2 regions of the Spiribacter roseus genome follow, and region 1 is predicted to be linked to the other one. Evidence: predicted binding sites of a transcription regulator. Region 1 holds the regulator's gene; the other holds the start of a gene.
What was found. Region 1 encodes sigma-54, which starts transcription at its own class of promoters, with help from an activator protein. Its sites were predicted from a motif close to TGGCANGNTNCNTGCTT; they were not measured.
Positions count from the first base shown of each region.

Region 2: the regulator sigma-54 is predicted to act here: its motif matches at 1,821-1,837, upstream of BBH56_RS01805 (DUF4402 domain-containing protein).

Region 1 covers NZ_CP016382.1:1,433,681-1,437,893, reverse strand. The annotation lists gene rapZ (RNase adapter RapZ) at 1-718, opposite strand, end outside; gene BBH56_RS07040 (HPr kinase/phosphorylase) at 709-1,179, opposite strand; gene BBH56_RS07035 (PTS sugar transporter subunit IIA) at 1,176-1,652, opposite strand; gene hpf (ribosome hibernation-promoting factor, HPF/YfiA family) at 1,658-1,984, opposite strand; gene BBH56_RS07025 (RNA polymerase factor sigma-54) at 2,008-3,477, opposite strand; gene lptB (LPS export ABC transporter ATP-binding protein) at 3,539-4,213, opposite strand, start outside.
Region 2 covers NZ_CP016382.1:355,393-359,605, reverse strand. The annotation lists gene BBH56_RS01810 (sensor histidine kinase) at 1-1,701, opposite strand, end outside; gene BBH56_RS01805 (DUF4402 domain-containing protein) at 1,900-2,460, shown strand; gene BBH56_RS01800 (hypothetical protein) at 2,779-3,402, shown strand; gene BBH56_RS01795 (carboxypeptidase regulatory-like domain-containing protein) at 3,584-4,213, shown strand, end outside.

The DNA.
Region 1 (4,213 bases):
GGTTCTCGGCCTCGAAGACCGGCAGCCAGTCATCCATGAACCCCTGGATCTGCTTGAGATAGCGGGCGACCAGCGGGCTGTCGGCCAGGAAGTCGGCCACGGCCCGGTCGCGCCCGGTCATCGGTCGCAGGGCGGGCTGCCAGTGCGGGTTCGGCAGGCAGCGGCTGTCAAAGACGAAATCGGCGTCGGTGGGGGTGCCGTGCTTGTAGCCGAATGATTCCAGCTGCACCGACAGATGCGTGCGCGATTCGGCCAGTCGGCTGCGAATGATCTGGCGCAGTTCATGCAACGTGGTCTGCGAGGTGTCGACGGTCAGATCGGCACGCTCGTGGAGCGGGACGAGGCGGGCACGTTCCCCCTTGATCGCTTCATTCAGCGGGATATCCGGCCCGCTCAGCGGATGGCGGCGGCGGGTTTCCGAAAAGCGCTTGAGCAGGGTGGCGTCATCCGCATCCAGAAAGACGATTTCGGTGTCCAGGCCGTGGGCGGCGATGGCGTCGAGGATGCCGGGAAAGCGACTCAGCGATGCGGGCTGGTTGCGTGCATCGATGCCCACGGCGTAGTCGGCTTCCTCGCCACTCATTGCAATGTGCTGACCGAATGCATCCAGCAGATCCACCGGCAGGTTGTCGATGCAGTAGAAGCCCGAGTCCTCCAGGGTGGCAAGGGCGACGCTCTTGCCCGATCCGGAGAGGCCGCTGACGATGATCAGTCGCATGCGCTGGCCTCCGGGACCTTCCAGGGCCGCGGTGCGGTCACTGCCAAAAGCTCGATGATCGCCGCGACCGGCCGCTCGGGCGACAGCGCCAGTTGGGCCAGTCCGATGCCGTGGATCGTCAGGGTCTGCCAGTCCGCCGTGGCGCTTGCCGGGCGTCGGGCCCGGGTCAGTTCGATGGCGCAGTCGATGGGTGACCAGTCGGCCACCGCACCGGTGCCGAAGTGATCGCCGACCGCAATGATCCCCGGCCCGCGCAGGCACAGCCGCCCGCGACCGGCGTCCGGTGCCCGGCCGATCAGCCGGTCACCGCGGTGTATGACCATCACGGCGTCATCGGCCACCAGCTGATGACCGGCGCGCAGCAGCATCAGCGCGGTGTCACTCTTGCCCATGCCCGCCTCGCCCCGAATCAGGACGCCCACACCGTTGACCCGCATCAGCGTCCCGGGGATCTGGCTCATGCGTCGGGCGCCCCGTCGTCGCTGCCGGTCATGGTGGCGTAGAGCTCGGCGTCGCTGCGGCACTGGCGCAGCCGCGTGCACAGGTGTTCGTCGCGAAACAGCTCCGCGAGCCGGGCGAGAATGCGCAGATGCTCATCGTTGCTGTGCTCAGGCACGAGGAGGGCGAGCAGCAGATCCACCGGCTGGCTGTCGGCGGCGTCGAAGGCGACGGGTTTATTCAGACGGACCAGGGCGGCACGCGGGGTTTCGATATCGGGACTGCGGGTATGGGGCAGTGCCACCCCGCGCCCCAGTCCGGTGCTGCCCAGACGCTCACGCACGATCAACCCCTCGAAGATGGCGCGCGTGGCGTCGCCGCCCGCCCGGGTATCGGCCATGAGTTGCTCGCTCATGCGCTCCAGGGCGCGTTTCTTGCTGGTGACGTCGACCCCGCACTGCGTGCGCGTCACCGACAGCAGTCGGGTAAGCTCCATGATGCTCAGGGTTCCAGATTATCGCCGACGCGTCCCTGCTCCGGATGATGGTCGCTGCGCTTTTCCTTGTGCTTGACGACTTGGCGGTCCAGCTTGTCGACCAGCAGGTCGATGGCGGCATACATCTCGCTGGCGGTGGACTCGGCGAACAGCCGGGCGCCGCTGACCACCAGGGTGGCCTCCGCCTTACGGGTCTTTTTCTCGACGGTCAGAATCACATGGACGTCGACGACATGATCAAAGTGGCGCTCGAGGCGCTGGAATTTCTCCTCGACGTAGTCACGCAGCGCGTTGGTGACATCGACGTGATGGCCGGTAATGTCGATTTTCATGATTTCCCCTTATGTTTTCTTCTTCAGCGTAGCCGTTTGCGTTGGGTTGACGAGGCGATCCCCATGACTTCCCGGTATTTGGCCACGGTTCGCCGCGCCACGTGAATGCCCTCCCCACGCAGCGTCTCGGTCAGCCGTGAATCGCTGAGTGGCTTGGCCGGATCCTCTGCCGCCACCTGCCGGCGGATGCGCGCGCGAATGGCCGTCGCCGAGCACTCACCGCCGTCGGCCGTCGGGACATGGCTTGAGAAAAAATGCTTGAACTCCAGCGTGCCCTGGGGCGTGAGGATGTATTTCCGCGAGGTGATCCGCGATACGGTCGATTCATGCATGTCGATGGCCTCGGCGACATCGCGCAGCACCAGTGGCTGCATCGACTCTTCACCATACTCCAGAAACGCCTGCTGGCGCTCGACGACGCATTCGGCCACGCGCTGCAGCGTGTCGCGCCGCGACTCCAGGCTTTTGATCAGCCAGCGTGCCTCCTGCAGGTGATCGCGCAGCAGGCTGTTGTCACGGCTGCTGTCGCCCCGCCGGATCAGGCTCGCGTAGTAGTCGTTGATGCGCACCCGGGGCGAAGCCTCGGGGTTGATCTCGACCTGCCAGCGGCCGTTGACCCGCCGCACCCGACAGTCGGGGACGACGTAATCGGTGCGGGTTTCGCCGAATCGCGATCCGGGATGGGGGTCGAGTCGGCGGATCAGCGACAGGGCCACGTCCAGCTGTTCCTGGTCGACCTTCAGGTGCTCGCGCAGCGCGACCTGCCGGCCTGGGCTGAACAGTGACCAGTCGGCTTCAATGGCCTGGCGGGCGGTCTGGCGCCCGGGCGTGTCCGGCGGCATGGCGTCGATCTGGATCTGCAGTGCCTCGCGGGCGTCACGGGCGCCGATGCCGATCGGGTCCATGTGCTGGAGGATCGTGAGGACGGCGTTGATGTCGTCCTCGTCGATGTCGGCGTCGACATCGGCGTCGAGGGCGGACCGCAATTCGCTGACCGGCTCGGCCAGATGCCCGCGCTCGTCCAGGGCATCGATCAGTGCGGCGGCGATCTGACGGTCGGTTGCGCCCAGGCTGGACAGATCGACCTGCCACTGCAGGTGATCGCGCAGCGAATCGGCGGGGGCCGCCTGGCGATCGAGAAAGTCGCTGCCGCCGTCGCCTTCCGCCGTGGCGCCCGCCGGCCCGTTATGACCGGTGTCATCCCAGTGCTCGGAGACCGCCATGCCCTCGCCCAGCTCGGTGGCGTCGGTGGCGTTCGAACCCAGACGCTCTTCCGACGGATCGGGGGTGGCCGGCGTCGTCCCCTCGGGCGCGGCGGCTGCGGCGGCGTGATCGGTGTCGTCTTCGGGCTCGAGCATGACGTTGGACTCGAGCGCTTCGCGGATCTCGAGCGCCAGCTCGGCCGCCGGCAGCTGCAGCAGCCGGATCGCCTGCTGCAGCTGGGGCGTCATGGTGAGCTGTTGACTGGCCCGAAGTTCAAGCGACTGCTTCATTGTTCCCCGCGTGCGAATTGGTCTGGATAGCGTAACGCCGGCTGTCCGGCGCCCGCCAGTCTCACAGGTGGAAGTCCTCGCCCAGGTAGACCGCCCGCACCTCGGCGTTGTCGAGGATCATGCCGGGGGTCCCGTCGGCGATCACCCGGCCGGCGTTGAGGATGCTGGCACGGTCGACCAGGGCCAGCGTCTCGCGGACGTTGTGATCGGTGATCAGTACGCCGATACCGCGCTCCGCCAGGTGTCGGACGATGCCCTTGATGTCGCCCACCGAGATCGGATCAACGCCGGCGAAGGGCTCGTCCAGCAGGATGAAGCGCGGATCGGCGGCCAGCGCCCGGGCAATCTCAACGCGCCGTCGCTCGCCGCCCGACAGGCTGATCCCGGCCTGGTCACGCAGATGCCCGATGCCGAACTCCTCCATCAGTGCCTCCGCCTGCTCAAGCCGAGCCTGGCGCGACAGCCCGTCACGGGTCTCGAGCACGGCGAGCAGGTTGTCGAGCACCGGCAGCCGCCGGAACACCGATGCCTCCTGGGGCAGGTAGCCGATCCCGCGCCGTGCCCGGGCATGCATGGGGAGGCTGCCAATGTCATCGCCATCCAGCCGGATGACCCCGGCGTCCGCCCGGATCAGGCCGACAATGATGTAAAAGCTGGTGGTCTTGCCAGCCCCATTCGGGCCCAGCAGACCGACGATCTCACCACTCTGCAGGCCGATGGAAACCCCATCCACCAC
Region 2 (4,213 bases), 850 kb from region 1:
TTCCGTTCCGGGTTCAACGCGATTGGAGAGGCGCAGGGTCACCACCTCGGCGCTCTGCTCGATCGACACGACTACTGGATGCGGCGGCAGTCCATACTTTCCGGCATTGCTTATGAGGTTCGAGAGCACAACGCGGAGCAGCTCAGGATCGGCCTGAACGACGGCGGGCGCACCTTGGTGCTTGAGATCAACGCCGCGCTCCTCGGCGAGCGCATCAATAAGCGTACCAAGCTCAAGCGGTTGCGGGCGCACCTGCAACCGCCCCCGCTCGAGTTCTTCGACCCGATCCGCCTGGCGCAGCGCATGATCGATCGCCTGCGTGGCGCGTCTCACGGTTGCGTTATCGAGGGCATCCATGTGGTGGGCGAAGCGCAGCGTTGCCAAGGGAGTGCGGACCTCATGGGAGAGCATCTCGAGGAGCTCCCCCATTTCCTTGCGCCGAAGGCTCTGCTCGTTTGAACGCGCCTGCAGTAGCCGGGCGCGTTCGGCGAGGGTATTTCGTTGCCGGATGATCATTTGCTGGCGGCGAAAAAGAATCCAGGCAATGTAGGCGCCCGGCAGAACGGCATAGTTAATGAAAGAGAACTCCAGGAGTCGGGCAAACCAGGCACTCCCGATGAGCGTGCCGGCGAACAGCAGCCCCAGGGGTAGTGCCTGGAGTAGGAAATAGAGCGACAACGTGGCGCGGTTGATGACATAGACCGCTGTGCCCGACGGCCGACAAAAGGGCATCAGCACCAGCGCGAGCAGCAACGTCGCCAGTGCTGAACTGTTATTGATCTGCAGCGCCAGCGAGACATCGCCAAGCCCGAAGGCAAGCAGTTTCGAGAGCGCACTCACTGCGATCACACCAGCAAAAAGCCGTGTCGCCCATCGCCCGCCGATCTCACGGAGCAGCATGAAATCAAAGATCTGGGCCACCGTGATATAAGCAAGCGCGGTGGCGTTATGGGTGAGGTCCTGCGTGAGGATTGCCCCTTCGCCAAACAAGGGCCGTGTGAGCCCGGTATGAATGAAAAGGGTCAGCAGATAGAGCGATAGCCGTGCAATGAACGCCGCCACCAGCGGTGTAGGCGAGGCGATCATCGAAGTAGCAGCCCAGAGGAGATAGAACAATGTGGCAGCGATCGCAACGCTGACGAGTGAATAAAACCCCGCTCCTACCTCTTGTAGCGCCTGCTGCGAACGCACTTTAAGGTAAGGCTGCATGAGATTGCGAGATTCGAAACGGATCAGCAGGCCTTCCTCGATGTCCGCACGCACCAGCGCCATCGCGTAGGTGTCTGGCACGATTCCTCCAGCCGTCGGCTGACGGTCACCGGCTACGAAGCGCCGCGTAGGACTGGCCCCGCCGCGATAGACCTCGATGTGATCGAGATAAACCGGCCGGATGAGCAGCCAGGGGTTATCCGGCATTGCTTCGGGCGGCGCAAACCGCAGCTTCATCCAGACAGAGCCCTCGACAAACCCGAGTGTCTGACCAATATGGTAGGGCCGCCACCTCGCCTGCTCCCCGGGTGTCGAGGGCGCTTCGGTGATGAGGTATTCCGCCTGCTCGATGGCTGGATTACCCTCGAGCGCCGCCGCCGGCGTCAGCATGATCGCGAGCACCAGCGCGACCTCGATAAGGACGCCGTTGAGGCGACGGAATGGCGCGATCACCCCCGCGCTAACGTCGTTTTTTCGGCTTTCGGCTGTCATGCCGTTTCACGCTATCCACCGCTCCTGGCGCCCTGGCCATGCGCGCAGGCGCCCAGTCCCTCTTTACACGGCATATCAGCCTACATCCTCTGCGACCGTAAGGGGTTGTAAGGTTTCAGCGGCATTGTCCCTGCATCCTGCAACCGAAATGGCGTAATAGCTGGGTAAAGAGTGCCTGCCCAAAGGTTTGAGGAAATCATGATGGAATGGACCAAAATGAAACAACGCCGCCTTATCATCGCAGGGAGTGCTGCTGCATTCGTACTGGCTTCATCCAATGCATGGGCGGATACGCCTAGAGCCGACTTGGATGTGAAAGCGACGCTCACGGCTGCAATGACCATCGAGTGCAATAGGGCGCTGAACTTTGGAGAATTGATTGTGCCGGTGGGAGACCGTGGGTCCGTTGATGTCGTTCAAATTGAGGCTGGCGAGGATGCGAAAGCCGAGACGGTGGATGGTAGTGAGAATGTATCCCTCGCCGGAGATTCGCAATCGGGTAAGTGCACAATAAGCGGTGGTGACGACGGACAAAAGATTAAGATCGCCCTACCTGACGAAGTCAAGTTAAAAGAAGGAGAAAGTCCGCTCTCCGTTGCACCAGAGGATAGCAAGGAGGGAGAAAAGTTTGAACTTGATGGTTCCGGTGAGGGGTCTGTGCATATTGGTGGGGAACTAGAGATATCTAATGATCTTAGTTCCGGCGACTTCCAAGATTATGAGACGTCCCTGACAGTTGAGGTGAACGACGATCCATGACATGTCCAATTGGTATTACGGTATAGGTTAAGAATAACGCGAAGCGTCGGGGCCACGGCGATAGCTCGACAAGAGGCCGGCGTCAGTGAGTAAGTGGTGCTTGATATCCCGGACGAGATAGTGAGTGCGCGAATTAATATCGACAGCTATCAGCCCAAATGTAAAAGCATTTCCGCCAGGGTTTCCTCTTTAGCTCGGCGTCTATCGTTCATAGGGCTTTTGGCGCCAATGATGGCGCATGCCATTTCGGTGTCGATTACCGACAGCGTCGTCGTTCTCGATGAACGCTCTCGGTCGGGTCAAGTTGAGCTGCTCAGCATGACCCCCTCGCCAGTGGAGTTCGAGGTAGTGCCGGATGATCTCTCCGACGAGGTCAATGACGGCCGGGACTACCTGCGCTGGGCACCCGAGCGCACCGTCGTGCCCGCAAACCGATCCCGGCCGCTGCGGATGGTCTTCCGGCCGCCGGCGGATTTGCCGGCCGGGGAATACATTGTCCAGCTTGCCGTTCAGTCGCGTGAGGTGGACTATGAACCGAATTTCGGTGACGGCGAGTCAGAGGAAGGCGACCAGGGGCTCTCGGTGGGTGTTGCCCTGCAGCCTGTGTTGCCGGTGACGGTCTACATTCGGCACAACGTGAATTCGCCCACGTTGAGTGTCGGCGCATTCGCGCCATCGCCGGATGATGCGGATACTCACGGCTATTTCACCGTCAGCAAACCGCCCGAGGCCATCAGTTACATCGGAACAGTGGCGCTGGTGGGCGCATCAAGCGGCGAGCGCTACACAAGCGGCCGGTTGCGCATGGGTAACACGGTCGACGAGCAGCGTATCCGGGTACCCAGACTTGAGAATGATGCCCGGCTTGAGGAGGCGGTCTGTCTGCAGCTCTGGCCCGAATTCCCCGCCCGTGGCGAACCGGAGCAGACGGTGTGTCAGTGAGCGCAGGCTCGTCCGGCGTGCGCCGTTATGATCGCATCGACTCAAGATCGGGAGTCTCCGCGCCATGGGCCGGGGCGCTGCCGCTGTAGCGCTATTGCTGGGAGTGGTGACCGCCATAGCGGCAAAGGCGAGTGAGGAGGCTGAGTCAGCGGTTCCACCGCGGACGTCTTTGCTGGTCGAAATGACGCTCAATGGGCGGTCGATCCCCGACTTTCATGATGTCTATGAATCGCCCACCGGGGCGCTTTGGCTGCCGGTTGAGCCGATCGTCCGAGCCGGTGAAGGGCAGGTCGGCTCCACACGCCCGGGGCGCTATGCATTATCGCTGGGAGCGAACCGACCGTCGGTCGAGATCGATGTCAACACCCGCCAATTGCGGGTTGAGGACGCCGGTAAGCCCTGGCCTGCCGGGGTGATCGTTGAGCGCGATAGCCGGCTCTACATTCAGTCACAGCGATTCAAGCGCTGGTTTGGCATCGATGCAAGTCTGGGCGAAAACGGCCTTTTCGTCCGTCTGCGAAGCCAGCGACCACTACCCGTGGATCTACGCGTGCTACGCGAGCAACGCTGGCGTGATTTTGACCGCCCGGATGTGGCAACACCGGATCGCTACAGGCAGCTCGATGCCCCCTACCGCGCTTGGGGCACGCCCCGCGGCACGCTGCAGATGCGCACAAGCGCTGATGAGTCCACCTCGCGACTGGCTTTTAGCGCGAGCGGTTCATTCAATGTCGAGGCAGGCTACGTCTCCAACCAAATCTTCTACAGCGGTAATGACCGCGGGGGGCTGCAAACACTGCGCTGGCGGGCT